DNA from 2 places in the Caballeronia sp. LjRoot34 genome. Region 1 is predicted to be linked to the other one. Evidence: predicted binding sites of a transcription regulator. Region 1 holds the regulator's gene; the other holds the start of a gene.
What was found. The regulator FliA, encoded in region 1, starts transcription of late flagellar genes. The targets are predictions, from matches to a motif close to CTAAAGTTTNNNNNNNNNNNGCCGNTA.

Region 1 (15,101 bases):
CGAACGGGAAGTGCGCCATATCGAGGAAATTCTCGACCACGCGCGGCGCCGATGAACGCACCGTCTGCGCCGCGAGATTGATCCGGCGCGCACCGGGCATGTCGTACTCTGCGTACTCCGGAAAGAAATCCAGCGGCTGCGAAGGCTCGCCGAGACACGTCCACACCACACCGTATTTCTCCTCCACGCGATACGTCCGCGCGCAAGCGCGCTTCGCGGGGCGTATTGAAGGATTGGCGGGGATGTGGATGCACTGGCCGTCGGCGTCGTAGCGCCAGCCGTGATAAGGGCATGCAAGCACCCCGCCCGTCACCGAGCCCAACGACAACTGCGCCCCGCGATGCGGACAGAGATCGCGCCAGACGTGGGCATCGGTAAACATATCGGGCTGCGTTGCCGGAACGTCAGCCTCCGACGCGTTGCGCCAGACCACCAGCCGTTCGCCCGCCACCACAAACCCTCGCGATTCCCCGGCGGGCACATCGGCGCTATTACACACAGGCAGCCATTCGCCGAGCAACGCGGCATTGGGCGCGGCGAGGGCGTCATCGGCAGCATTCATGCCGCCAGTGGAACAAGCAGATTCAAAGGGTTGCATCGGGCATCAAAAAACCTACGTAGTAAACATCGATTCAAACATCGATTCAAACAACAATTCGAAAACAACCCACGGGGAAACGCAAGCCGCCAAAACGCCCTGGCGCGCCGAATGCGTACTATTTCGTTCGATATCGATCACGCGAACTCAGCATTAATCCGCCACGAATTTCGCCGAATCGCGCTCTTTTCAGCCACTTTTCAACGACGCAGTACGATTGCAATTCTGCACTACGCAGTCACTGCAGAAAACGCGGCATCGATCAGCACTTCGGGAATTGTCATCAGGGAGACTCAGAATGGGGCAGGTGAATGACCCGTTCCATCGGCAACGTGGTTACGTGTGGTTGCCCTATCTCGATCCGGAAAAAGAGCAGGCGACGCTACGAGTCATACTGGGCGGCCTCGCAACGGCCGTGTACGGCGCGCTGGCGTGGTCCGTTCCAACGCCCGCCGCTATCGCCAGTTTCCATGCACTCGCGCTTTATCTGATCTACGGCGTCGCGACCCGCCTAATCATCAGCCAAATGCAGCGGCAGTCGACTCTGCGGCTCGCATTCACGACCGTCGCTGACCAGGCACTGCTCGCCGTGGTTCTCGGCGCGGGCGGGGCGCTCACATTGCCCATGCTGTGGGCCGTCTTTCTCTTCCTGATCGGTGCGGGCGGGCGCTACGGCAAGCGCGCGCTGGCGTTGTCGTGTGGAACGGCGCTGGTGGGAATCGTCGCGTTGTCCGTCTTGCAGCCCTGGTGGATGATCAACCGGTCCGCGGCGCTGGGGATCGGCTTGAGCGCGCTCGGGGCGTCGGTCTATCTTGCGGTGCTGATCGGCCGCCTTGGCAGCGCGAACCGTGACCTCGCGCTCAAGGCCGGCACCGACCCGCTCACGGGGTTGAGCAACCGCTACATGCTGGAACAGACCATCGGCCGGGCGGTGATGGCGATATCGACGGGACAGGAAGGCGCAACCGGGCTGCTGCTGATCGATCTCGACGGCTTCAAGGAAGTCAACGATACCTACGGCCACGAAGTCGGCGACGTCGTGCTGCAAACTTTCGCGGCGCTGCTGGCAAGAAGGGTAAGAGCCACCGATACAGTCGCGCGGCTCGGCGGCGATGAATTCGTCGTACTGGCGAGGCATGTGACCGGTAACCATGCCGTGCAAACGGTGGCAAACGGCGTACACGCGGTGCTGGCGGAAATGACGTCAGTGCAGGACCGGGTGGTGAATCTATCGGCGAGTATTGGTGCTTGCCTGATTTCGCCGGACCTGAGCCCCGGCTACAGGGATATTGCCGTGCTGATGCGCGCCGCCGATCGCGCGATGTATCGCGCCAAGGCGCTCGGCAAAGGTCAGACGGTGTTCGCCGAAAGCGCGGATTTCGAAACCTGATCTGCGTTCACCGGCCTTCAGCGGCTGGACGTCAAGCCTCCACGCCCGACCATGCCTGTTCCCGCAACTTCGCCCGCAGCCGCGCGACGGCCTGACTGTGCAACTGGCACACACGCGATTCGCTGACTTCCATCACGGCGCCGATCTCGCGCAGATTCAGCCCCTTCTCGTAATACAGGCTCATCAGCAGCTTTTCGCGTTCAGGCAATTTATCGATGGCCTCAACGAGCGCCGAGCGCAAGCTGCCGTCGAGCAGCGCGGAGAGCGGGTCGGCTTTATCGACGCAATAACGGTCGAGAAACGGCTCGTCATCGGAAGAACGATCGAAGTCTTCGTAATAGATCAACTGGCTGCCATGCAGATCCTGCAGCATGGACTGGTATTCGACGAGCGGCATGTTCAGGTGCTCAGCCACTTCCTGTTCGCTCGCCGACCGGCCGAGATGCTGCTCGACCTTGTGCACCGCAGATTCCACCTCGCGCGAGGTCTTGCGCATGCTGCGCGGCAGCCAGTCGTTGGCACGCAGTTCGTCGAGCATTGCGCCGCGAATGCGCTGGCTGGCGTAGGTCTCGAACTGCGCGCCCTGATCTTCTTTATAGCGGCTCGCGGCATCCAGCAAGCCGATCATGCCGGCCTGGATCAGGTCGTCCAGATCGACGCTGGCCGGCATTTTCGCCACGAGCTGCAGGCCGAGCCGGCGCACCAGCGGTGCGTAGCGGGTCAGGACCTCGGCCTGTGACAGTTTTCCCTGGGCGTTATACATCGCGTTCACCTTGTTCCTTCTCTTGCGGCATCACACGGACGCGGGGCTGCTCATCGCAAGCTGCATCAATGGCGTTTCGGTGCGGCGTGCCGCGCCGGAGTTGATCGAGCACTCCAACCCAGGCTGCGTTTCCGCAAACAAGGTCTGCACGGGCCATTCAAACTGCGACGCTTGTGGCATCGGCCAGTACTGCAATTCGGCGGCAATCTGCCGATAATCCCGGGCGGCGGCCGTCGCCGGAAAAGCTTCCACCGCGCAGCGCGACAGCTCGTGCGCTCGCGTCACGCGCGGATCTTCGGCCACGCAACCCGCCGGCATGAGTTGCACCGAGAGATAGCGGCTGGCGACGTCCGCGAGGTTATCGAAGGCGATTTGTGCATCGGCGCCGTTCTTCACGTGATTCACAATGACCCGGAACCGTCCGATGGCATGCGCGTAGTGCAGACGCTTGATGCAGGCGTACGCCTCGGTGATCGCGACCGGCGCCACGCGGGTCACGATCACGAAGTCGTGCGCTTGCACGGCCAGGCTCGACAGCGCGCCGCTGCGATCGAGCTGGGTATCGATCAGGACGATATCGGCGGGTCCGTCGAGCAACACCCGGCAATGCGCGGCGTCCTGGCTGATGCGTTCGTCGCGAGGCGCGGCGATGACCGAAAAGCCAAACGGCGTGCGCGTGACGGCGTCCTGCAAAAAACGCTTGCCGGACAAGACCGCGCCCAGCGCGCCGTTGGGCGGCACCTTCGCCAACTGGCTCACCGACAACGCGTTCTGGCGCTCATCGATCACCAGCACATCCTTGCCTTGCGCGGCGAGGGCGGAAGCCAGGTTGACGACCGTCGAGGTATTGCCGGTCCCCCCCAATCCACCCGCCGGGGCGCCGCACACTGCCACGACCCGGGAGCCGTTGCGTGTCAGCAGACGGCGCAAGCCTTCGGCCTGATCGGACGCGAACTTATCCAAAGTGAACCTCATGCAGTTCAGTGGAAGCGCGCGCGGAGAGCGCGGACAGGAGCGGCGGCACGTCGTCGTCTTGCGGCACGAACGGTGAGCCGTCGCGCGGGATGCAGAAGGCGCTCTTGATCAGGAAGCGCTTGGTCGCGACGTACAGGTTTTCCGGCACCTTCTGACCCGTCGATACGTAATGCACCGGCAGCTTGTAGCGGATCACGGTGTCCAGCACGCCGCCCAGGTTCGTGGCTTCATCGAGCTTGGTCAGGATGCAGCCCGCGAGCGGCGGCTGGTCCGGCGTGCTCTGGTAGGCTTGCACGACTTCGTTCAACGTATCGCCGTGGCTGGTTGCGTTTAGCAGCAGCAGGCGCTGCACCGGATGGCCGGCACCGCACAACATCGAGATGTGATCGGCGACAGTGCGGTCACGCTGGCTCATGCCGATCGTATCTATCAGTACGATGTGCTTGTTGCGCAGTTCGGAGAGCGCGAGTTGCAGGTCGCTTGCGTCTTTCACCGCATGCACCGATACCCCGAGGATCTTGCCGAAAATACGCAGTTGTTCGTGTGCGCCGATCCGGTAGCTGTCGGTGGTGAGCAGCGCGACCTTGCTGGCGCCGAAGCGCATCACGCAGCGCGCGGCGAGCTTCGCGGTGGTGGTGGTCTTGCCCACGCCCGTCGGGCCCATCAGCGCGAAGACGCCGCCGCGGTTCATCATCGATTCTTCGCTGTCCATGACGGGCAGGTTGTTTTCGAGCACTTGCTGAACCCATTGCATCGACGCTTCGGCTTGTTCGATCTCCGGCATGTTGTCGATCATCAAGCGCACCAGTTGCGCGGAGAAACCGGCGGCGAACAGGCGCTTGGTCAGCTCGGCGTGATTCGGGCTGCGGCGCTGGCGATCGCCCCACAGCAAGCCGGCGAAGTGCTCTTCCATCATGCCGCGCATTGACGAAAGTTCATGCATGACGGTGTCGTTCACGACTTGCTCCATGCGGGTGCGGATGGCTTCGGTAACAGCGGCCGCCGCCGATGCCGGCAAGCCCGCAAATGCGCCTTCCTGCATCGAACTGGCGGCCTGGGCCGAGGACGTGTGCACTTGCGGCTGGATCTGGGCGTGTATTTGCGCGGTTTTTTGTTCCGCGCGGCGAGCGGCGAGGTACGCCGCTTCGCGTGTCCATCCAGGGGCTTGCGCGGATTCCTGCGACGTGACGGAAACAGGACTGCCTAATCCCTTCGCAATTGCCGCCGATGCGCTCAGCGCGCGTTGCGGCGCACTTTCAGCGGCCGACTGCGCCACCCGGCGCGCATGCTCGATCAACCAGGGATTCGATTCGGCCATCGTGAACGACGTGTCATCTGCTTGCGCTTCAGGCTCCATGTCATCCAGCGGTTCGGGATTGGCGCCGAACACCGACGAAAAGACATCGCCGCTGGCGTACGGGTTCGAACCCCCGTTCGAATTCGAGTGGGACTGCGAATGTGACTGCGCGTGTGATTGGTTTCCGGCCAACGTCTTCAGCTTCATTTCGCGATGCTCGGCGGCAGCTTTCGGGGAGATCTGCGCGAGGTCGCCGTCCGCAACCGCAACGATCTCAACGCTGCCGTCTTCGGTCACCCGGTTCGACAACACGATCGCATCGGGGCCCAGTGCCTCACGGACGACCCGGAACGCGTCGCGACTCGTGGCACCGATGAATTTGCGGATGTTCATTTACCCCCCGATGAGCTCGCGCTCACGTTGATCTGTTGCGATTGACCGGTTGCGTCACGTTTTGAGCGCCTTACTCTGGTCCCATGCACGGTGGCTGCCATGAATGAATTATTGCAAGGGCGGCTGGCGGGCCATCGGCTGATAAGAGCCGGGAAAGCGGGGTAATTCGGGAGATCGATGACGGGGGCAGCGCACGGGCCGCATCGGGGAAATGCGTGCCGGATCAAACATCAGACAATTGCCCTGATATTTGCAAAAATGGCGACGAAAAACTTCATTAATTTTTTTATTACCCGCCATGTTATTCCACAGCGGGGTCGAGACGATTATTTCATCTTTCGCCTTATTATTGCGCAACACCGCGCCGGGCAGTTCGTGATAATGATTTTATTAAGTTTTTGAAACGACTTTAATCAAGCCTGAAAATCGATGAACAATAGTTAAGTCGGTGAAATATCTATCGTGCGTCAGGGCGAACCTACCTATAATAAATCGAAGGACAATTCAAATAAATTGCAATAGCAGAGCAAGCATTTCACGTCCTGACATTAATCAAGGAATATTCAAATGGCTCAAAAACTATTTCACGCACAACCATTCCCGCTTCCGTTCGATCCACAAACAACTGCATTGGTCATGATCGACATGCAGCGGGATTTTGTTGAACCGGGAGGGTTTGGCGAAGCCTTGGGAAATGACGTTTCCCTGGTGCGCACCGCGATTGTCCCGTGCGGGAAAGTGTTGAAGGCCGCGCGTGATTCGAAGCTGCTGGTCATTCATACGCGCGAAGGCCATCGTGCCGATCTGGCTGATTGCCCGCCGGCGAAACTGACGCGCGGCGGCAAGACCTTCATTGGCACAGACGGCCCCATGGGCCGCATCCTGGTTCGCGGCGAGGCAGGGCACGACATCATTCCCGAGCTGTATCCAACGTTTGGCGAACCTATCATCGACAAACCCGGCAAGGGCGCGTTCTATGAAACCGACCTGCAACTGGTCCTGCAAAACCACGGAATCAAGACGCTTATTGTGTGCGGGGTGACAACTGAGGTCTGCGTGACCACGACCGTTCGCGAAGCGAATGACCGCGGCTACGAATGCATTATTCCGGCGGATTGCGTCGGATCGTATTTCCCGGCATTCCAGAAATCAGCGCTGGAGATGATCCAGGCGCAGGGCGCAATCTTCGGCTGGGTCAGCGACGCCGCGGCCGTTGTCGACGGCTTGCGCGGCTGAAGCCGGCCGGGCAGCCATGGCACTCCTGACGTTCACCGTGTGCTCGGTTGGCTATATGGCGGAGCACGGGCCGCGCGAGACGCTGCGGTTCTGGGTTCACAGCTGCTTTCAGCACGCAATGAACATGTCGTCCGCGAGCGGCGAGTTGCTGACCTTGCTGAGTCCGCGCTATCAGAACCTGCCCACGGCGATCAGGCTGTCGACACCGCCAGGCTGGGATTGGCGCCATCAGGCGCACTCCCGGCAGCCCATCACACTCGAGAACAACGAGTTGCGCGGCACACTCTGGCGCGCGAACCTGAGCCGGGCGCCGTGCTGGCGGCCCGAAACGGATCGGGGGTCCGGCGGCCATTCGCCGAACGCGTTGCTGGCGGCTTATCCGTTGCTGGCGAACCAGTTGTTGGAGTACTGCCTGGAACGCGAGGTGCGCAGCAGCCTGCAATTGCTGCCGGGCTGGCCGCCAGGGGGGCGCATACCGCGCCTGAACCTCGGCGACACCAAGGCGGAATTGGAAAGCGGCGTCTCGGAACTGATTGGGTACGGAGCGGGGCTGACGCCGGACGGCGACGACTATCTGCTGGGTTATCTGGCGTCGTTATGGCCGTGGCAACATCTGGAAGCCATATCCGCCCATTTGAAACTATTGCGTCCGGCAATAAAGAACCAGCTTCACCGGACGACCAGTATCAGCCGGCATTATCTGGCGCTTGCGTTGCAGGGGCACTATTCACAGTCGATCGACCATTTGACGACGGTCCTGATTCACGGAAGCCCCCCGGCGGATGTGAAACTTTCGGCAATCAATGTCATGAAATTCGGTTCGTCATCTGGCGCGGATTGTCTCGGAGGGTTCCTGCACGGAATAAAAGCGCTTGGAAAGGTTGAGCAGAAAGAAATGATTTGATCCTTTATACGGATTAGTTGAAAACCATTATCGAGTTAATCAGATTGATGGCATCCGGCGCGTGCAACGCCGGGTTCGCCAGGCGGACACTCGGCCGAATCTGGACCAGGCAAGTGTAACGATTACCGGAAGCTGAAATGAGCATAAGAACCAAGGTCTTCAAGAACATGTATCAGGACTCCGTCTCCCTGATGCAGATATCCGCGCACATCTCCAAACTCGCCGGCATCGAGCAGGCTTCGGTGGTGATGGGAACGAGCACGAATCTCGCGCAATTGCGGGACGCGGCTCTGGACGACGGCTGCACAGCCGGCCCGAACGATCTCGTCATCGCGGTGCGCGGGGAAATCGCGGCGTGCGACGGTGCGCTCGTTATCGCGGAAGAGCGTTTGAACAGCAAGCCGGAGGAGTCAAGCGGCGACGGCGTGCGTCCGCCACCGCTTGCCAGCCTCGAAATGGCGGTGGAACAGGAGGCGGCATCGAATCTCGCCCTGATCTCCGTTCCCGGCGATTACGCCGCCGCCGAGGCGATCAAGGCGCTGCGTCTGGGCATGTCGGTCATGCTTTTCAGCGATAACGTCAGCCTCGCTCACGAGCGCGACATCAAGACCCTCGCGGCTGAGAAAAACCTGCTGGTGATGGGACCCGATTGCGGGACGGCCATTATCAATGGGCTGCCGTTGGGCTTCGCCAATGTGGTGAGGCGCGGGTCGATTGGCGTAGTGGCGGCGTCGGGCACGGGATTGCAGGAGGTGACGTGCCGCATCGACCAGTTGGGCGCCGGGATTTCGCAGGCGCTCGGCACGGGCGGGCATGACCTGCACGAATCGATCGGCGGGATCTCCATGTTGTACGGTCTCGATGCGCTGAGCGCAGATCCCGACACCCATGTGATCGTGCTGATCTCCAAACCGCCTGCTCCGGCAGTCGCGGAAAAGATCCTGGCGCGGGCGCGCGCGGCGGGCAAGCCGGTCGTCGTCAACTTCCTGGGCGCGCGGCCGGAAGATATGAACGTGCCGGGAATCACCCCCGCATACACCCTCGCCGATGCCGCCGGCTTCGCCGTCGCGTTGCTCTCGGGCGCCCAACTGCCGCCTACGGTGGCCGAGGTCAGCACGCCCGACGCCGGTCGTCTCCACGATTACAGCCGTACCTTGCGGCCCATCCGGCGCTTCATCCGCGGTGTGTTCGCGGGTGGCACATTTTGCTACGAGAGCCAGTTGTTATGCCGGCAACGTGGCTTCGCGGCGTCGTCGAATACCCCGGTTGCGTCCAACAGCAAGCTTGAGGATATCTGGCACAGCACGGGCCACACACTCGTCGACATGGGCGATGACGATTTCACGCGCGGCCGTCCGCATCCCATGATCGATCCCACGCTGCGCAACCAGCGGATCCTTGCGGAGCTGAACGACCCGCAAACCGCTGTCGTGTTGTTCGACCTCGTGCTGGGTTATGGCGCATCGACAGAACCTGCCCGCGAGTTGTTGGAGCTGATCGAACACGCGCGCCTTCAGGCGGCTGGCCGCGACCTGCCGGTCCTGATCTCGCATGTCTGCGGCACGGAAGCCGATCCACAAGTCAGAAGCCGTCAGGTCGATACCTTGCGCGAAGCCGGCGTTCTCGTCGCCGGTTGCAACGCGCAGGCGGCGCTCTGGGCGAGCCACGTCGCCCACCTTCAGGCGCAAAAATAACGGGACCATGATGAACACGCTATTTAACCAGCCACTGACCGTGGTGAATGCAGGCTTGAGCAGTTTCGCCGATAACCTGGCGCTAGCCGGCGGCGACGTCACCGATTTGCGCTGGCAGCCGCCCGCTCTCGGCGATGTCGACGCGGGACTGGCGCTGGCATCGCTGATTCGCCATCCGCTGGTCGAGCAGGCCAACGTCCAGGCGTTCCAGCAGTATCTCGCGGCTCAGCCCGTGCTCGTCGATGTCATGAGCGCAGCGCAAGCGATCAGCGCGATGGCGCATCGCAAGCTGATCCTCCACGCGGGGCCGCCGATCGACTGGGCCGATATGTGCGGACCGGTGAAGGGTGCGATTGTCGGCGCGATCCTGTTTGAGGGATGGGCGACGACCCACGAAGCCGCCGAGCGCCTGGCGGCGGATGGCGCGATCGACTTCGAGCCGTGCCACCACTACGGGGCGGTCGGCCCCATGGCGGGCATCATCAGCCCGTCCATGCCGCTGTGGGTGATCGAGAACAAAACAAATGGCCGGCGGGCTTTCAGCAACTTCAACGAAGGACTCGGCAAGGTGCTGCGTTTCGGCGCCAATAACCACGAAGTCCTGGACCGCCTGCACTGGATGACGCAAGAACTCGCGCCGGCTTTGAAGGCCGCATTAAAGGTGCTGGGCGAAGTGGAGTTGAAGCCGATGATGGCGCAGGCGCTGCATATGGGCGACGAAGTCCATAACCGCAATGCGGCCGCCACCGGCCTCCTGATCAAGCGCCTGATTCCCGCGTTGCTATCGACTGGATTGCCGATCGAGCGGATTCAGCGCGTGACGGAGTTCATTGTCGGCAACGATCACTTCTTCCTGAATCTCTCGATGGCCGCGTGCAAGGCCATGACCGATGCAGCCCACAACGTGCCCTTCAGTTCAATGATCACGGTCATGGCGCGCAACGGCGTGAATTTCGGTATCCGCATGTCCGGCACGGGCGACCGGTGGTTCCAGGCGCCCGCCAATCCCGTGGAAGGTTTGTTCTTCCCGGGCTATGGCGTGGAAGACGCCGCAGCCGATCTCGGCGACAGCGCGATCACCGAGACGGCGGGCGTGGGCGGCTTCGCCATGGCGTCGTCGCCGGCGATTGTCAAGTTCGTGGGCGGCACGCCGGCGGACGCCACCAGCAACAGCCGTCGCATGCAGGCCATCACGCTGGGCGGCAATCCCGCGTTCACGCTTCCCGCGCTGAATTTCGCGCCGACCGCCGCGGGTATCGATGCCCGCAAGGTGGTTGATCGCGGCATTCTGCCGATCATCAATACCGGGATTGCGCACAAGGAGGCTGGCGTCGGGCAGATTGGCGCGGGCATTACCACGGCGCCGATGCCGGGTTTCATCGAAGCGATTCGCGCGCTCGCCGAATACGTTTAAACCATACGGGACACGCATCATGACCAAGCCTCTGGCAATTGTCGCGGTCGGCGGCAACGCGCTGATCCGCGACGATCAACACGATAGTATTCCTGATCAATATGACGCGGTCGTCGAAAGTGCGGGGCACATTGCCGACATGATCGAGGCCGGATGGGATCTGGTGCTGACGCACGGCAACGGACCTCAAGTCGGTTTCATCCTGCGCCGCTCCGAACTCGCCGCCGATGAAGTCCGGCCAGTGCCCCTGGACTACGCCGTCGGCGATACGCAGGGCGCTATTGGCTACATGTTTCAAAAGGCGTTGAGCAACGCGTTGCGGCGTCGCGGGATTCATCGGCAAGTGGTCACGGTTGTGACCCAGACGCGTGTCAGCCGCGACGATCCGGCGTTTCTCAAACCGGGCAAGCCAATAGGCGCCTTCCTCGATGAAGCCACTGCGCTGCAGCGCCAAAAGTCACTCGGATGGACGCTGATGGAGGATGCCGGACGAGGCTGGCGCCGGACCGTGGCGTCACCTCAGCCACTGGAGATCATGGAGCGGGAGGTGATCGCGACGTTGCTTGCGCAGGGGTGCGTGGTGATTGCGTGCGGCGGCGGCGGCATTCCGGTTCTGGTCGATGAACACCATCAGATCTCGGGTGTGGAAGCGGTCATCGACAAGGACCTGGCTTCGGCGCTTCTCGCCGAACAATTGGGTGCCGATCTCCTCCTGATTCCCACAGGCGTTGAACAGGTGGCGATCAATTTCGGCAAGCCGGAACAGCGCTGGCTCGACACGCTGAGCCTGGCCGAAGCGCAGGAATTGATCTCGCAAGATCAGTTCGGCGCGGGAAGCATGCTGCCCAAAGTGGAAGCAATCATGCGATTCGTTACCCATAGCCGGTCGCATGGCGGACACGGCAAAGGCTTGATTACCAGTCCGGAAGCGATCAAGCGTGCGCTCGATCGCAAGACCGGGACGTGGATCACGCAATAGCGGTTCGTGTCGTGTGAATTTAACTTAGCAATACGAATTTCATTGAAGAACGAAGGCAGACAGATGAACAAAACTACTTTGCTGGCCGTCAACGGCACGCTCATGCGCGGGCTCGAACTGAACGGCAACATGACCGCGGCGGGCGGCGTGTTCTTGCGTGAAGATCACACCGATCCGCATTACCGGCTCTGGAGCATTGGCGATCGTCATCCGGGAATGATCCGCGTGGCAGCCGGCGGAACCTCTGTCGCGCTCGAGGTCTGGGAATTGCCGCTCGCGTCGTTTGCCGCTTTGTTGTTGAGCGAACCGGCGGGTCTGGCGATCGGCAAGGTGACGCTTCGCGACGGCAATCAGGTGTTGGGCGTGCTGGCCGAACCCTGGCTGGTTGAAAACCAGAAGGACATCACCGCGCACGGAAGCTGGCGTGCCTATACCGGCCATTTCCATTCCGCCTGACCGTTCGAAACCTCCGGGGAACATTTGTATGCGCGACACTGACGAAGGCCCGAATACGGCGCCCGGGTACCGCATTGCCATGATTTTATTGGGCATTGCCATTACGCCGGTTTTACTCTCCTCCTCCAGTCTGGGGAGCCAGTTATCAAGTCTGGCGTTGATCAAAGTGGTGGTCATCGGCGGCATCATCCTGACCATCCTTTCCGCGATCACGATTTGCGTCGGCGAGAAGGCGCGGCTGCCAACCTACGGTATCGTCAAATATCCGTTCGGCGAAAAAGGGGCGATCGCCATCAACATCCTGCTCGCGATCAGTTTGTTCGGGTGGATCGCCGTGACCGCGAATATGTTTGGGCATTCGGTTCACGATCTGCTGGCGCAGCAGGGCTTTGAAATACCCGTGCCATTGCTGGTTGCGGTGGGTTGCGTGATTTTTGTGGCCGCTACAGCGTTTGGTTTCGAACTGCTTGGGAAGGTGGCTCAGTTCGCCATACCTGTCATTGCGTTGATGCTTTGTTATTGCGTTTATGTCGCGGCGCACGGGATGGTCCCGGTGCCAGCCGGATTCACCGATATGAATACCGGCGTGGCCGTTTCCACTGTTGTCGGGACGATTATTGTGCTGGTGGCCACGCTGCCGGATTTCGGCAGTTTCGTTCACGACCGCAAGCATGCGTTGATTGGCGCGGTGCTGACGTTCCTGATCGCTTATCCGTTGTTGTATTGGGCGGGCGCCACGCCGAGCGGCATATCAGGGAAAGCTTCCTTGCTCGGCGCGATGGCCGTGTTTGGGGCCGTGCTGCCGGCTGCGTTGCTGCTCATTTTTGCGACCGTAACGGGGAATGCCGGGAATATGTTTCAAGGCACGCTGGTCGTTTCGACCTTGTTCACGCGGTTTCCGAAATGGCAGATTACTGTCGCGCTGGGCGTGCTGGCGGTCATTGTCGGGAGCATGGACATCATGGCGTGGTTTATCCCGTTCCTGCTTTTTTTGGGGATCGCGACGCCGCCGGTGGCTGGGATTTATATCGCTGACTTTTTGCTTTATCGGCGAGGCGGGTATGACGCGCGCTTGCTCACTACTGATCCTCAAGTGAAGGTGCTTACGTTCGTTGCGTGGATCATCGGGTCGCTGGTCGGGTTCATGACGGTGAAGGGCGTTTTTTCCTTCACGAGCATCCCGTCGCTTGATTCGATTATTGTCGCGTGTGCTTGTTATGCGATTTTTAGCCGGGTTACGCGGTTGCGGGGGGTCGCTTCGCGGCTTTAAGTGGAATTGGTTTTCGTTCGCACTCGGGTGGGGGCGCTGGCGCTTGGTGGGCTGGGGGTGGGTTTTCGGGTTGGTGGGCCGGGGTCGATGCCAGGGTGTCAGGTTCTGGGGTTAGTGGGCGGGGTCATCGCTGGGGTGGTCGGTTCTGGGGTTAGCGGTCAGGGTCAATGCCGGGTTGCTGCTTTCGGCGGTAGTGGTCTGCGAGAGTCGGATTTTCTCTTTATCACTATTAGCCACTGTGCGTGGCGGCACGTCATTTCTTTGTCCAAAGCGACAAAGAAACGAAGCAAAGAAAGCGCTTTTAAACCACGCTACCCTAAGTGTCCACAGCGTGCAGTTTTCATTCATAGGTGCCCCAAAAGCACGGTGCTCGCCAGAGCCACGGATGTGTGAACCCCTCCTTCTCCGAACACCGATACCCACACGCTTCGCCACCAGTGATTGAACCTGCCCAAGGTTCACCCCGCGCTATCCGCGGATAACCTCCCTCCAAATATGTATGCGCCTCGAACCTTGTCGCCAACCCGCCAAGAAACGAAGCCGCAAAGATGCGGGCGGCTGTAACCGACGAAAATAGCTGTACAGAACGCGCAGCCAATTCACAAAAACTGAGGCAGTAAACACAAACACGCATGAAGCTGTGGCCTATGAATACGGTCGCACGGACCAGGTAGCTAACCCGTCAAAAAACCGCGGCCATAAATACCCGTAGGGCCGTGCGGGTTCCTTAGCAATGGTGCTTGCCCGAGAGCGTACGGGGCGAAGCGTGTTCGTGTCAGGATTCGCGAGAAGGAGGGTTTCACACATCCGTGGCTCTGGCGAGCACCGTGCTTTTGGGGCACCTATGAATGAAAACTGCACGCTGTGGACACTTAGGGTAGAGCGGTTAAAGCGCTTTCTTTGCTTCGTTTCTTTGTCGCTTTGGACAAAGAAATGACGTGCCGCCACGCACAGTGGCTAATAGTGATAAAGAGAAAATCCGACTCTCGCAGACCACTAACGCCGAAAGTAGCAACCCGGCATTGACTCCGACCGCTAACGCCAAAAGCACCACCTTGGCACTGACCCCGACCGCTGACCCCAGAACCTAGCAACCCAGCACTGGCCCCACCCACTAACACCAAAATCACCACCCATAAGACCCGCCCCCAGACCGCGCGCCAGCAAACCCCCTCCTTACCCTTGCGCCCCGATCAAATTCATCACCTTGATGTTCCGCGTATCCGGCACCTCCGCATACGACAGGACCTTCAATTGCGGCAAGCTCCTCCTCAGAAAACGAGCAAGCATGGCGCGCAACGCATGCTGCACCAAAAGCACCGGCGGTAATCCCATGTTCTGCTGACGCAGAATCGCATTTTGCGTCGAGTTCAACAGCGTCTGCGCCAAGCCCGGCTCCAGCCCCGGATTCGCCCCCGTCGCCAGCGCCTGCGACAACACGCGCTCCAACGCCGGGTCCAGTCCCATCACCTGCAACTCGCCACTCCCCGGATACCATTGCTGCGTGATCGCACGGCCCAGCGCAAGTCGTACCGCCGCCGTCAGGTCGTATGCATCGGATATCTTCGGTGCATGTTCCTGCAATGCATCCAGGATCGTGCGCATATCGCGGATAGGAACACCTTCTTCCAGCAAATTCTGCAGCACCTTCTGCAAAGTAGTCAGCGCCATCGTCTTCGGCACCAGATCATCGGCCAACGAAGGCGTGTCCTTGCCAATGCGCTCCAGTAAC
Region 2 (15,101 bases), 1.1 Mb from region 1:
CGGTGGCGGAGAGCGCGTGCGTGGCGGGGCGGTCGAACGCGGTCGCGGGCGGACGCGTGGCGCAGGCGGCGAGTGTCAGCGCCGTGAGCGCGGCGGCGGCGAACGCGAGGCCGCGCGATAGCCGTGGCGTGGGGTCTCGCGTTGGAGGGATCGGCCGGGATGAAACCTGTGCGGTTTGTGTCGACCCCGTGCGGCTGCTGGAATGCCGGCCTTGTGCGGCCCTGGATATTGATGACTGCGTGGATGGCCGCGTCGACGACCAACTTGATGACCGGGATAACTGCCTGCTGCATTCCGACACGTCCATTCCTCTTGTTTGCCCGAGCGATTTTTCTGAACTGCTTGCGGTTGTTGCGCGCGCAGTGGCCACGTGTAGCGCCGGATCTCGGGAGTACGCCAAGGATCATGCGCGGTTATTTTATGGGAAATCGGCTACGGACACGGGGGATGGGTCGATTTGCGAAAAAGTGGAGCGGCGGTGAGGTGGTGGCTCGTGGCTTGTCTCAAGGCCAACATCGAGCCGTTGAACGCTGGATTCGAGGCCGCGAGGAACCGCGTGATTGGCGATGCACGGACGAAAAAAAGCCCGCTTCGACGAAGCGGGCCTAATACCCCTGTTACTGGATGAATCTCAAGGAGACGGCTTGATCGTATCTCCACGCCGCTCCGATTCCAACCAACAATGTCTGCTTAACTTATGCAGCGGAAACCGCGGCAACCGTGGCAACCGAAGATCCGTAGCCACTGCTTCAGGCCGTATGCTGGGGCGCCTGCCCGGATTTGCCGGGTTCAACTGCGCCGCGCGTGACCAGACGGCGGCTCATGCGATCGAAGCGAAGGGTCATCAGTACCGCGACGCTCGCTAGTCCCGCAGCCAGGCCCCACCACAAACCTTTCGTGCCGCCGTTGAAGTGAAACGCCAACATGTAGCCCGTCGGAAAGCCGATGCCCCAATAACCGAGCGCCGCCGCGAGCATGGGGACGCGCGTGTCCTTCAGTCCGCGCAGCACGCCCGACGCGACCGTCTGCATGCCGTCGACAATCTGGAACACCGCCGCCACCCCCAGCAGTGATGCGGCCAGCGCAACGGTCTGGGCGTTCTTCGGGTCATCGAGATGGAGATATAGCCCGACGATTGCGTGCGGCGCCAGCACCAGCACGCAGCCCGACATCGCCATGAACGCCACGCCCAGCGCGATCGCCACGAACCCGGCGTGGCGCGCGGCCAGAGGCTGCCCTGCGCCGATCCAGTAGCCGACGCGCACGTTCGCTGCCTGGCCAATAGCCAGCGGCACCATGAACGCCACCGACGCCACGTTCAGCGCGATCTGGTGCGCGGCGAGCGGTGCTTCGCCAAGCGTGCCGACGGTCATGCCGGTGGCAAGAAACAGGGTGGATTCGACGCCGTAGGTGATCGCGACCGGCCAGCCGATGCCAAACAGTTCGCCCATCAGCGGCAGGCGCGGCCGCGACGCCACCACAAAATGTTTGTAACGCGGCCGCAAATGCAGGAACGCGATCAGCACCAGCGCTGTCGTCCAGACGGTGATCGTGGTCGCGACTGCCGAGCCGAGAAAGCCGAGTTCCGGCAGGCCGTAGGCGCCGTGAATCAGTCCGTAGTTGAGAAAGCCGTTCACGAACACACCGCCAATCGATACCCACAGCAGCCGCTTCGCCGCACCGATAGCCGGCAGGAACGCGCGCATCATGCCGATCCCGATCAGGCTGCCGGGCGCACCCCAGCGCAGGATCGCGCAATATTCGCCGACGTTCCTGGCCAGCATGGCGGGTTCGTGGAACGCGAGCAGGATCGGTTCGGCGAAGCTCAGCAGCGTGAATGCGGGTATCGCGAGCAGCAGCGACAGCACCAGCCCGGTCCAGTAGATGTTCGGCACGAGGTGATCGTTGTTCGCGCCGCGCGCATGTGACACCGATACGCTCACCGATGTCAGCACGCCTTGCAGCAGCACCACGACCACGAAGAACAGGTTTGCGCCCAGACCACCGGCCGCGAGGGAATCGGGGCCGAGCGAGCCGAGCAGGATGGTGTCGGTGACGCCCATCGCCATTTGCGACAGTTGCGAGATGGCGAGCGGCGCGGCGAGCCTGGCGGTATCGACGGCATGACGGGAAAGGCTTGGCGGCGCGTTCGCGCGGATCATTCTGGATGGCATGGCGGATTATCTGGATACTTTGCTGCACGGCAAAAACCGTGCAAAAACGGCAACGGGCGATGCAGCAAACCGTTACCGGTCCTGCATCGCCCGTTCGTTCCGGCCGCGCTTCAGCTTGTTGGCGTGAAGCTCCGCTTTGAATTTCTGCTATGAATTTCAGCTATGAAACCCGGCTTCGAATCTCAACTTGGAATCTCGGTTTTGAGGCACGCCAACTTGAAAAGCTGGCTTCAACCGTCAACAAGCTGAAAGCGGCGAAAGGGAACGAAAGCCGTCTAGCTTATTGCTTGATCGCGCTTATGTCGATCATGGCGCGGTATTTAACGTTGTCCAGATCGCGCACAGGCGGATCATTTCGGCTTGAGAACCTTGATCGTGGTGTCTTCGATAACCACGGTCTGGCCCGCGCGGATCTTGCACGTCTTGCGCAACTCGATCTTGCCATTGACCTTCACCTCGCCCTCCGCGACGCGTGCTTTCGCCGAGCCGCCGCTATCGGCCAGGCCCATCAGCTTGAGCAGGTTGTGCAGTTCGACGTAGTCGCCCGTGAGCGTGAATTCGAGGCGCGGCATGTGAGCGTTCTTCGCAGGGTGGGGGTGGAAAGGGCGCCCATGATAAACCAGCCGGGCACGCGACGTGCGTCTGCAGCACCAACCCCCGGATATCGGGCGTTTGGCTGTTTGCAATATGTCAGGAAGTGAAACCTTCGGTAACAATGACGCGTTTCAGCGAACTCCAGCGTCCGGCGCCGGGTCAGTCAGAGTGATTGGCGCGTTCTTTTGAGCGTTCATGCCGGTCACCAGAAGTGTAGACGGGTATTTGCGGCGCTGTGCTCCAGGCGCGGTGTTTGAGGACACAACACACATCGCCTGGGCGTCGCGGCTGGTTGCGACGGTTGCAACCGGCCACCCGAATAAAAACTGCCAGAAAGGAAATGAACATGTCGCAAGTCAGGAAAATGCTGTTGGGTACCGCTATTGCCGCCATGGGTCTGTCCGCATCCGCGTTCGCGCAGACCGCGCAGCCTTCAGCCGCCGACGCCGGCCAGATGTCCGCGCCGTCCATGCAAACCGCGCCGCCGCCGCAGAATATCGTCGCACCGGCGCCGACCGATCCGCTGGTCGTGAAGCGCAATGCCAACGCGCAGGCTAATGCTGAATACAAGGCGTCGAAGAAGGCATCGAAGCAGGATTTGAAGGCGACAAACAAGGAAGCGAAGGCGCAGTACAAGGAGCAGGTGAGCAACGCAAAGATCAACAAGAAGGCCGACAAGCAGACCGCCAACGACGAACTCAAGGCCACCGAGCCGGACGGTCCGAAGGACACCGGCTTGCAGCACTAAGTTTTCAGCGCGATGAATAGAACGCGGCCCCTTCAGCGGGCCGCAGCAAGGAGGAATTCATGACTACGACCACGAAGCGCTTATGCGCTGCATTACTCGCGGGTGTATTCGCGACCGCCGCGACCGTTTCGGTTGCGCAGACGCAGACCACCGCGGAACCTACGCACGCCGACACAAAAGCAGCGAAGAAGCAGACCAAAGCGGACAAGGATGCGAATGTAGCGCAGGCCAAGGCGGACAAGAAAAAGACGGAAGCGCAGTCAAAGGCGGATCAAGCCGCCGCCGATGCGAACCTGAAAAACGCGAAGAAAGCAGACTGATTCGCGACAAGTTCCGCTGTAGGGAAGTGATGATGGCCCGGTGCGTGCAAGCGCATCGGGCCATTTATTTTATAGGGCCAAAAGCCTGCTGCATCAGTCGCTTGCGTGGAAGAGTTGTATGGATATACAGTGTGCGTCACCCTTTTTTAAAGCCACACGACGTGCTCACGCTCAATTCCGCCACCGACGACGATCTCGCGCCCAAGCCGGCGCGGGAGGACATCGCGTCGTATCTGACCAAACTGAATGACGCGCAGCGCGAGGCGGTCGAGTACGGCACGCAGGCGTCGAACGCGGGCGACCCGGCCGGCGCGCTGCTGGTGATCGCCGGGGCGGGATCGGGCAAGACGAATACGCTGGCGCATCGCGTGGCACATTTGCTGGTGAAGGGCGCGGACCCGCACAGGATCCTCTTGCTGACGTTTTCGCGGCGCGCAGCCAGCGAGATGACCCGGCGCGTGACGCGTATCGCCGTGAACGCTCTGGGTAACCGCAGCGTGATCGCGCAAGGCCTCACCTGGTCTGGCACCTTCCATAGCGTGGGCGCGCGTTTGTTACGCGATTACGCGGATCTCGTGGGGTTATCGCCGTCGTTCACCATCAACGACCGCGAGGATTCCGCCGATCTCATGAACCTCGTGCGGCACGAACTCGGGTTATCGGCGAAAGAAAAGCGCTTTCCGGCCAAATCCACGTGCTTCGCCATCTACTCGCGCGTGGTCAACACCGGCGTGTCGCTTGCCGCCGTGCTCGACCAGGCGTTCCCGTGGTGCCGCGAATGGGAAGACGACCTGCGCCGGTTGTTCGCCGCGTACGTCAACGCGAAGCAGCAGCAAAGTGTGCTCGACTACGACGATTTGTTGTTGTACTGGGCGCATCTCGCCGCCGAGCCGTCCATTGCGGCGGAGCTGTCGAGCCGTTTCGACCACGTGCTCGTCGATGAATACCAGGACACGAACAAGCTACAGGCGTCCATCCTGCTTTCGATGAAACCCGACGGCCGCGGCCTGACGGTAGTCGGCGACGACGCCCAGTCCATCTATTCGTTTCGCGGCGCGACGGTGCGCAACATTCTCGACTTCCCGAATCACTTCAATCCGCCCGCGAAATGCGTGACGCTGGAGCGCAATTACCGTTCGACACAGCCCATTCTCGCGGCATCGAATGCGGTGATCGGTCTCGCCGCCGAGCGTTATACGAAGAACTTGTGGACCGACAAGGCATCGGCGCAACGGCCGCGCCTGGTCTCGGTGGCCGATGAAGCCGATCAGGCGCGTTATGTCGTCGAGCAGGTGCTGGAGGCGCGTGAAGGCGGTATGACGCTCAAGCAGCAAGCGGTGCTGTTTCGCGCCGCGCATCATAGCGCCGCGCTCGAAATCGAGCTCACGCGGCGCAACATCCCGTTCGTGAAGTTCGGCGGCCTGAAATTCCTCGACTCCATCCACGTGAAGGACGTGCTGGCGGTCTTGCGCTGGGGCGAGAACCCGCGGGACCGCGTGGCCGGGTTTCGCGTGCTGCAGTTGCTGCCGGGGGTTGGGCCTGCCATCGCCGGGCGAGCACTCGATCAGGTGGCCGAGCGCGGCGACACGCCGGCCGCGTTGGCCGCATTCGCCGCGCCGTTGCGCGCGAGCGAAGACTGGCCGGTGCTCGTCGCGATGATGTCGAAGGTGTGCGCGCGCGAAAGCGGCTGGCCCGCTGAATTCGAGATGATCCGGCGCTGGTACGAACCGCATCTGGAGCGCAATCACGAAGACGCGTCAATTCGTCATGGCGACGTGTTGCAGATGGAAAGCATCGCGTCCACTTATCCCACGCGCGAGCGTTTTCTCACCGAACTGACGCTCGATCCGCCCGATGCCACCAGTGACGAATCGGGTGTGCCGCTCATCGACGAGGATTATCTGATTCTCTCGACCATCCATTCGGCCAAGGGCCAGGAGTGGAAGAACGTGTTCGTGCTCAATGGCGTGGATGGCTGCATTCCATCCGATATGGGCACGGGCAGCGACGAGGAAATCGATGAAGAAAGGCGGCTGTTATACGTCGCCATGACGCGTGCGAAAGAGGACTTGCACATTGTCACGCCGCAGCGTTTCTACGTGCACAACCAGACTCATATGGGTGACCGGCATATCTGGGCGGCGCGTACGCGTTTCATTCCCCCGCATCTGATGCCGCAGTTCGAAGCGTGCGCGTGGCCGCCGGTTCCTGAGCCCAGCGCGCCGACGGCGGCGGGGCTAGCCGCTGCGGCGAAGGCGAAAGTCGATATCGCCGCGCGGCTCAAGAAGATGTGGGAGTGAAGGGGTTCAAACTCAACGTTCCGCGCGCGAAGGCTTCGGCATTTTGCGCTCGGGCGTAAAGATCGTACGCAGCCAGTTGCCGAAGCGGGTGAAACCGTCGTACGGCTCTTCAATAAAAATTTCCGGCTTGATCATGCGTAACTGTTCGAGCACTTGCTGCGCTTCCTGCTTTGAAATCGAGCCATGAAACATGCCGAGGCGCAGCAGGCAGCGCAGTTCACCGAGCTTCTCGCGCGACGTCGATCCCACACTGTGTTCGGTCGCAATCTTGGTTTCGTACACGCGTTGACGCAGTGAATCGGCGAGACGCCATGCGGGCGTCTGCATTTTCATCTCCAGCTCCTGGATGTCCGATGCTGCCGCTTTGATCTGGGACGCGAGCGTGTCGATCTGTGCCGGGTCGCCGTTTGCTTCGGTCACGATAGCCGTGGCCCACGCGCGTGACGCCTTCACGAGATCGTCCGGTTTCCAGTCCGAGCGCACCGCGAAGCCGAAACCGTGTTCAGCGGCTTGACGCATCATCATTTCGACGACGTCCGGGAATTCCTTGTCGAGCGCACGTTTCGCCCATGCGTACTGACCGTTCTGCAGCATTCGCTGGACGGCCAGTTCGGTGAGCGGCGTGGGGTTGTCGAGCAGTTTTGCCCGCAGGAAATCCTCGAACGTAGGCGTGACGAATTGCGGGTCGAACTTGAGCGATAGACGAATCAACGTCTCGAAGTCGCGGCGTAGAGCCGCGATCGTTTCGTCTTTAAATGAAAGGGTGATCTGACCCATGATGTTTCCCGGTTCCCGATCCCGTTGGCCGGGTTGAGCCGGCGCGGGAAGACAGTCGGCGTCGCCATGAGGGCGACGGCCGTTCGTCTTTATATCGGCGCGGGGAGGGGAAAACTTTAGGCCAGCTTTCAACTGTCAGGTCAAAGGCCGGCCAAGCGGCGCTCCCGTCTTATTTGACGGGAATTGTCGTACCGGCGGGCATGGGTACCGCTGTCACGCTGTTCTTCGCGCTCCCGGTCGTAATCCGGTCGCTATACGTCAGATAGACCAGCGTATTGCGCTTGGCATCGACAATACGCACCACGTGCAAGGTCTTGAAAATGAACGACATACGTTCCGAGAATACATCGGATTTCTGCTTGAGTGGCGCATCGATCCTGATCGGCGCGACCTGGCGGCAAGCTATCGATGCCTCAGACGGGTCTTCGGCTATTCCAAGCGTTCCTTTAACGCCGCCCGTGCGCGCGCGGGAGACGTAACACGTGACGCCCGCGACTGCCGGGTCGTCGTAGGCTTCGACCGAGACGCGATCCGAGCCGGTAAACCGGAAATTCGTGTTGACGCTGGCGATTTCCTCGGCGTGAAGACCGGGAACGGCAAGCAGCGCCGCAAGCGACGCAAGTACGGGGAGAGCGCGTTTCATCGGAATCCTTCGGGGAATGAGGAATTAAAAAAGGCGTCGTATTGTAACGACGCCTTCGTTCAGTCCACGTGAAACCGCATTCCGCGCGTTCGCGTTCAATAGTGTGCGCAATGCGGCGGTCAGTGAAAGATCAGATACAGGATCACCAACACGATCACCGGCACGCCAAGCAGCCAACCCAGTAGATAAGGCATTGTCTTCCTCCAGTCGATCTCTGATTCGATGAATCCAGTATCGATGAGAGGCCGGTCCGCCGATACCCGCGAGCGTCCTATTCGACTGTAGGCGGGTTCCTATCGACGGCATGGCGGGCGGCACGTTTTTTTTCGCCTCGTTTTTACCTCACGCGCAGGGCGTAGCGCGTGATTTGCCTGTATCGCTCGTTGGGGCGCAACACGACGTCTTCCGCGTCGTCCATGTTGATCTGGTTTGGAAATCCGCCTGCTTCCAGGCAGAGCGCGCCGTGTTTCTGATAGGTCACGCCGCGCTTGCCCGGCACGCCTTCAAGACTGTTGCTGGTGTAGAACACCAACCCGCGTTCGGTGGTCGAGACAATCAGCTCGCGTCCGCTGCCCGGATGATAAACGGCCGCGACACGCCGCATTTCCGGCAGTTCGGTGACCGGCGCTGCGGTGCGCAATACATAACAATGATCGATACCGCCGCCCGCCAGCGTGACTTGCTCGTTGTCGCGGGTGTGGAGACGCGGTCCGAGAAGCGCGGCCGTGCGGAAGTCGAACGGGGTATTGGCGACGTCTTCCAGATGGGTCGGAATCGTATGTTTATCGATGGCGAAAAACTGATCGGCGGCGAGCTCGATCTCGTGATCGTCGATAGTCGTCAAGTCCACGCCCGACAAGTTGAAGTACGCGTGGTTCGTGAGATTGAGCGGCGTGGGGGCGTCCGTGAAGGCATGGTAGGTGATCGTCAGTTCGCCCGCGTCGGTGAACGTGTAGGTCACCTGGACGGTGAGCGTGCCGGGGAAACCGCTGTCGCCGGCGGGCGATTCCAGCGTGAGGACCAATGCGTCCTCGGTGTGCCGGGCTTGCCAGAGTTTGTGGCTGAAGCCCTGGAAGCCGCCGTGCAGTGAGTTCGGCGGCTGATTGGCTTCGAGCTGGTACTCCACGCCGTCGAGTGAAAAGCGAGCGTCCGCGATGCGGTTCGCCCAGCGTCCGACGATCGCGCCCATGTAGGCAGGACCGGTTGTGTACTCAGAAGGAGTGTCGTGGCCGAGCAGGATATCGGCCAGATGGCCGTCGCGATCCGGCGCGAGCCAGGAGACGAGGGCCGCGCCCAGATTGGTCACCGATACCGCCAAGCCATTGTCATGGCTGAGCGTGTGGAGATCGACGGGCGTGCCGTCCGCGAGATTGCCCCAGTGGGCGCTGGAAATAGTCATGGTGTGGTCTCCGGATTCTGATTTTTTGCGGGATGGCGGGGTGCTTCAGGCTTGGATAAGCGGAGTAAGCGGTCGCGATAAAGCGCGCTGACGTAATCCAGATGGGCGCCTGCGGCTTCGCGGGCGCGTGGTGGATCGCGGGCGAGGATGGCATCGAAGATAGCTTGATGTTGCGCCAGCAAGTTCGCTTCCACGTCGTTGTCGTAGTCGACCAGCCGGTGCGATGTCAGCATTGATTCGCGCACGAGTTCTTGCAGGCCGTGCATCACGTGGGCCAGGGCGAGGTTGTGGGTGGCATCGGCAATAGCGAGATGGAATGCGGCGTCGTGTTCCGCTATGTGGGTGCGTTTTGGTTCGATCGCGGCGGTTTTCAGTGCGTTGAACGCGTCCGTGATGCGCGCCAGATCACTTGGGGTTGCCCGTTCCGCCGCGTAGCCCGTTGCGAGCGATTCGAGGCCGTGACGGAGTTCGAGGACATCGGCGCTGGCGGTTGGATGCTGGCTCAGTAACGCGGCGAGCGGCGCGGAGACGAGCGGTGCGGTGACATCCGATACGACGAAGCCGCTGCGCGCAGCAGTCTGGATAAATCCATCCGATTCCAGCCGGATCAGCGCTTCACGCAGCGATGGGCGCGAGACGTTGAGTTGTTCCGCGAGATCGCGTTCGGCGGGGAGGCGCTGCCCGGGCGTTAATGCGCCGCTCGTGATCAGCGCCCGGATCTGGTCGGAGACGACATCGGCGATGCGTGTGCGGGTGTAGGAATGGACGGGTTTAAAAGGCATGAAAGGAGATGTTCGTTCGCACTCGGGGTTTGGGGTTGGTCCGGGGGGTGGTCTTGGGGTTAGGGGGCCAGGCTCCTAGGTCAGCGGTCTGAGTCAGTGCCGGGTTGCTGCTTTCGGCGTCAGTGGTCTGCGAGAGTCGGATTTTCTCTTTATCGCTGTTAGCCACTGTGCGTGGCGGCACGTCGTTTCTTTGTCCAAAGCGACAAAGAAACGACGCAAAGAAAGCGCTTTTAAAACACGCTACCCTAAGTGTCCACAGCGTGCAGTTTTGATTCATGGGTGCCCCAAAAGCACGGTGCTCGCCAGAGCCACGGATGTATGAACCCCTCCTTCTCGCGAATCCTGACACGAACACGCTTCGCCCCGTACGCTCTCGGGCAAGCACCATTGCCAAGGAACCCGCGCGGCCTCACGCGTTCTGGCTGCCGCGCTCTTCGCGTGTCAGCTACGTGGTCCGACGGTTATGTCGGTAGGTCACGGCACCACGCGTGTTACTGCTCCAGTTTTGCTGAGTTACCCGCGTGGCCCCCACAGTTATTTGCGTGGGTGCGGCCGCGGATAACCGACCTTCGAATTTGTACGCGTCTCGAACCACGCCGCCAACCTACCAAGTAATAAAGCCCCAAAATATGCAAGGCCGTAGCCGACGAAAATAGCGGTGTAGGCCGCGTAGCCAACTCACCAAAGACTGAGGCAGTAAATACGCGTCGCGTCGAGCTGCTACGGATCAAGCTGTGACCCCACAAAATAACCACGCCGACCAAGCAGCCAATCCACCAAAAAACGAAGCATGCAGAACGCGTGAGGCCGTACCGGTTCCTGGGCAATTCGTGCTTGCCCGAGAGCGTTGGGGGCGAAGCGTGTTCATGTCAGGATTCGCGAGAAGGAGGGGTTCAAACATCCGTGGTGGTTCCTTGGCAATGGTGCTTGCCCGAGAGCGTTGGGGCGAAGCGTGTTCATGTCAGGATTCGCGAGAAGGAGGGGTTCACACATCCATGGTGGTTCCTTGGCAATGGTGCTTGCCCGAGAGCGTTGGGGGCGAAGCGTGTTCATGTCAGGATTCGCGAGAAGGAGGGGTTCCCGCATCCGTGGTGGTTCCTTGGAAATGGTGCTTGCCCGAGGGCGTTGGGGGCGAAGCGTGTTCATGTCAGGATTCGCGAGAAGGAGGGGTTCCCGCATCCGTGGTGGTTCCTTGGAAATGGTGCTTGCCCGAGAGCGTTGGGGGCGAAGCGTGTTCGTGTCAGGATTCGCGAGAAGGAGGGGTTCACACATCCTTCGCTCTGGCGAGCACCGTGCTTTTGGGGCACCTATGAATAGAAACTGCACGCTGTGGACACTTAGGGTAGCGTGGTTGAAAGCGTTTTCTTTGCTTCGTTTCTTTGTCGCTTTGGACAAAGAAATGACGTGCCGCCACGCACAGTGGCTAATAGTGATAAAGAGAAAATCCGACTCTCGCAGACTGCTAACGCTGAAAGCAACAACCCGGCATTGACCCCGACCACGAACCCCAGAACCGACCAACCCGCCCCCACCCGCTGCCCCCCTCACCCCCTCCCCAAAAAAAGCGCCAGCGACCCCATTCGGCCATCGACCCCATTTGACTTGAAACACTGCAAACTTTAAAGTCGTGGTCAGACCAAGCTTACCAACTTGGCGCAAGTTTACCAAACTTCAAAAACCGCCTGTTTTCAGGCCACCCCGCCCAATGAAAGTCGCCCTGTTCGTTCCCTGTTTCATCGATGCGTTCTATCCCGAAGTCGGCATCGCGACACTCGAATTGCTCGAACGCCTGGGCGTAGAAGTCGATTACCCAGAGGAACAAACCTGCTGTGGCCAGCCAATGGCGAACAGCGGCGCGCAAAAAGAAGCGGCCGGCGCCGAGCGCGTATTCGCCCGCAATTTCGCTGATTACGACTACGTGGTCGGCCCATCGGCGAGTTGTATCCATCACGTGCGCGAGCATCTAACGGCCATCGAGCAGACCGCATCCGTGCGCAAGGTCCGGACGAGCGCCTACGAACTCGTCGAATTTCTCCACGATGTCCTGAAAGTGCGCGAATTCCCATGGGCCGAATTCCCGCACCGCGTGGGCTTGCACAATAGCTGCAGCGCGATCCGACATTTGAAGGAAGTCTCGGCATCGGAAATTGGCGGGGCGCCGTTTTCCAAACCCCGCACGCTACTCGAAGGCGTCAAAGGCATCGAGTTCGTCACGCTCACACGCCCCGACGAATGCTGCGGCTTCGGCGGCACGTTTTCAGTGACCGAAGAAGCGGTATCGGTGAGGATGGGGCAGGACAAGGTCCGCGATCACCTCGGCGCGGGCGCGCGATATATTGTCTCCGGCGATATGTCCTGCCTCATGCATCAGCAAGGCTGCGCCGAACGCCTGAAACTCGATGCCCGGTTTATCCACATCGCCCAAGTCCTGAACGGAGCACGCTCATGAGCGACGTCGTGAAGGGAAAAAGCAAACGGCTCGACCACGCGAAGGCGGCGGGCGCGTTCATCGCGAAGGAAGATCACGTCGCTTTCCACGATAAACGCCTCTGGGATCTGCGCAGCAAACGTGACGCCCAAGCCCACGGCATACCCGAATGGGAGACGCTGCGCGACCTGGCATCGGGGATCAAGGAACACACGCTTTCGAATCTCGCCGATTATCTCGACCAGTTCATCACCCAGGCCGAGTCGCACGGCGTGATCGTGCATTACGCGTCGACGGCCGAAGAGCACAACGAAATCGTCTACCAGTTGATGTCCGAGCGGGGCCTCACCACGCTGGTCAAAAGCAAATCCATGCTCACCGATGAATGCAAGATGCGCGAGTACATCGAGCCGCGCGGCATCACGGTGATGGAAACGGACCTCGGCGAGCGCATCCAGCAACTGGATAATCAGGACCCAAGCCACATGGTCGTGCCCGCCGTGCATAAACTTCGCGCGGATGTCGCCGAACTTTTTGGCCGCACGATCGGCACCGATCCCAAGAACAGCGATATCCACTATCTCGCCGAAAGCCAGCGCATGAACACGCGCCCGTATTTCGTGCGCGAAAAGACTGCGGGCATGACCGGCTGCAACTTCGCGGTCGCGGAGACCGGAACGGTCGTCGTGTGCACGAACGAGGGTAATGCGGATTTGTCGGCGAATGTGCCGCCATTGCACATTGCATCGATCGGTATCGAAAAGCTGATTCCGAGGATTTCCGATCTCGGCGTATTTATCCGCATGCTGTCGCGCAGTGCGCTCGGTTCGCCGATCACGCAATACACCTCGCATTTTCGTGCGCCCCGGCCGGGCTCGGAGATGCACTACATCCTTGTCGATCATGGCCGTTCCGAACGCCTCGCGATGGAGGATTTCTGGTACTCGCTCAAATGCATCCGCTGCGGCGCCTGCATGAATACGTGCCCGGTGTATCGGCGCAGCGGTGGCTTGTCGTACGGCTTTACGTACTCCGGGCCGATCGGCGCGATCATCAATCCTACTTACGATATGAAACGCTTCAGCAGCCTGCCGTTTGCATCGACGCTCAATGGCAGTTGCACGAACGTCTGCCCCACGAAGGTCAACATTCACGAGCAGATCTACAAGTGGCGCGAAGTCATCGCGGCGAATCATGAAGTGCCGTTCGTGAAGCAGGAAGTGTTGAAAATGGCGGGGCGCTTGCTGGCCAGTCCGACGCTGTATCGAGGCACCGTTGCGTCGCTGGGCGGCGCGCTTAAGCGGCTGCCGAACTTCGTGCTCTATAACCCGCTGAACATCTGGGGCCGGCAACGCGATCTGCCCGAAACGCCCGCTGAAACCTTCCACGAGTGGTACAAGAAAAATCGCAAGGCAGCAAAATGACGATGACCACGCGTGACGTTTTTCTCGCCAAGATCCGCGCGGCGCAACCGGCTGCAAGGCCGCGCCCCGACGTACCGCTCTTCGATACCCCGCCCGGTGAACGCCTCGAACGCTTTCGCACCGCCCTGACCGCGATGGGAGGGACAATCATCGAAGGCGAATCGCTGGACACGGTGCGTGCGCTGCTCGCCGAGCGTCTCGCCCCGGACGCGATAGTCGCGTCGGCCGTGCCGGGTATAGAAGGAAACCGCGCGCTCACCGCCGATATGTCGCCCGCGTTACTGCAGGACGTCGATGCCGGCGTGGTACGCGCGCGCTTCGGCGTGGCGGAAACGGGCTCGGTGTGGTTCAGCGAGGACGAATACATCGTCAATTCGATCGGTTATCTCGTGCAGCATCTGATCGTGCTGCTCGATCCCGCGCAGATTGTGGATGGGCTGCAGGATGTGTATCGACGCGATGACTTCAAGGCCGCGCGTTATGCCGTGCTGGTGACGGGGCCATCGGCGACGGCGGATATCGAAGGCGTGCTGATTCGCGGCGCGCAAGGCGTGCGGTCGCTGACGGTGGTGTTGCTCGCGGCTTAGATCGAGAGTGCGTTCATACGTGACGCCAAGCGCAGAAAGGCCGTTCCAACTCGCGTTGGAACGGCCTTTTAATCTCTTCGGATCGAATCCCCGCTGCTTGCAGCGTAAGCGATCTTTGCCGTGTCCGTCAGGGCACTGGAGCCAGACCCGAGGCGCGAAGCGTACGAGTCTCTGTGCAGCAATACCCCGCTGCTTGCGGCGGGGAAGCTTATTACGGACTTTACTGAGCGCCGAGCTTCTTGATCAGCACATCGAGTTGCGCCATTTCGTCTTCGGTCAGATCGGTCAGCGGCGCGCGCACGGGGCCGGCGCTGCGACCAATCAGCTTCGCCCCTGCCTTCACGATACTCACTGCATAACCCGCTTTGCGGTTACGAATCGCCAGATACGGCATGAAGAACTCATCGAGCAGAAGGCCAGTCGTCGCATGATCCTGCGATACCACCGCTTTATAAAACTCCATCGCGGTTTTCGGAATGAAGTTGAATACCGCCGATGAATACACCGGCACGCCCAGCGCCTTGTACGCTTCGGCATAAACCTCGGCCGTCGGCAAACCGCCGAGATACGAGAACCGGTCGCCCAACCGGCGACGGATCGTCACCATGTTTTCGATCTCACCCACGCCGTCCTTGAAGCCGATCAGGTTCGGGCAGGTATCGGCGAGCCGTTCGAGCATGTCGGCGTTGAGCTTCGAATTGGCGCGGTTATACACGATCACGCCAATATTCTTCACCGCCTTGCACACCTGTTCGACGTGCGCGGCAATGCCTTCCTGGCTGGCTTCAGTCAGGTAATGCGGCATCAGCAAAATGCCGTTCGCACCAAGCCGTTCGGCCTCCTGTGCATATGCTATAGCCACCCGCGTCGCGCCACCCGCACCGGCGAGGATCGGCACACGGCCCTTGCAGGTTTCCGTCGCTGT

Region 2: a site for FliA is predicted at 7,006-7,032, ahead of ACSQ36_RS13810 (DUF4088 family protein). Genes of this name have one in related genera too.

Annotation. Positions count from the first base shown of each region.
Region 1 covers NZ_CAXUSB020000001.1:4,199,901-4,215,001, reverse strand. Annotated here, with positions in the region: gene ACSQ36_RS19010 (Rieske 2Fe-2S domain-containing protein) at 1-562, opposite strand, end outside; gene ACSQ36_RS19005 (diguanylate cyclase) at 897-1,988, shown strand; gene ACSQ36_RS19000 (RNA polymerase sigma factor FliA) at 2,020-2,751, opposite strand; gene ACSQ36_RS18995 (MinD/ParA family protein) at 2,782-3,714, opposite strand; gene flhF (flagellar biosynthesis protein FlhF) at 3,707-5,416, opposite strand; gene ACSQ36_RS18985 (hypothetical protein) at 5,525-5,773, opposite strand; gene ACSQ36_RS18980 (cysteine hydrolase family protein) at 5,984-6,652, shown strand; gene ACSQ36_RS18975 (DUF2877 domain-containing protein) at 6,669-7,556, shown strand; gene fdrA (acyl-CoA synthetase FdrA) at 7,694-9,250, shown strand; gene ACSQ36_RS18965 (oxamate carbamoyltransferase subunit AllG family protein) at 9,261-10,664, shown strand; gene arcC (carbamate kinase) at 10,684-11,643, shown strand; gene ACSQ36_RS18955 (allophanate hydrolase-related protein) at 11,707-12,099, shown strand; gene ACSQ36_RS18950 (cytosine permease) at 12,128-13,369, shown strand; gene flhA (flagellar biosynthesis protein FlhA) at 14,546-15,101, opposite strand, start outside.
Region 2 covers NZ_CAXUSB020000001.1:3,063,452-3,078,552, reverse strand. Annotated here, with positions in the region: gene ACSQ36_RS13845 (phospholipase D family protein) at 1-151, opposite strand, end outside; gene ACSQ36_RS13840 (MATE family efflux transporter) at 750-2,174, opposite strand; gene ACSQ36_RS13835 (hypothetical protein) at 2,173-2,301, shown strand; gene ACSQ36_RS13830 (RNA-binding S4 domain-containing protein) at 2,525-2,746, opposite strand; gene ACSQ36_RS13825 (hypothetical protein) at 3,115-3,516, shown strand; gene ACSQ36_RS13820 (hypothetical protein) at 3,576-3,836, shown strand; gene ACSQ36_RS13815 (ATP-dependent helicase) at 4,058-6,136, shown strand; gene ACSQ36_RS13810 (DUF4088 family protein) at 6,149-6,913, opposite strand; gene ACSQ36_RS13805 (CreA family protein) at 7,083-7,556, opposite strand; gene ACSQ36_RS13800 (aldose epimerase family protein) at 7,894-8,955, opposite strand; gene ACSQ36_RS13795 (FadR/GntR family transcriptional regulator) at 8,952-9,737, opposite strand; gene ACSQ36_RS13790 ((Fe-S)-binding protein) at 11,443-12,186, shown strand; gene ACSQ36_RS13785 (lactate utilization protein B) at 12,183-13,589, shown strand; gene ACSQ36_RS13780 (LutC/YkgG family protein) at 13,592-14,176, shown strand; gene kdgD (5-dehydro-4-deoxyglucarate dehydratase) at 14,397-15,101, opposite strand, start outside.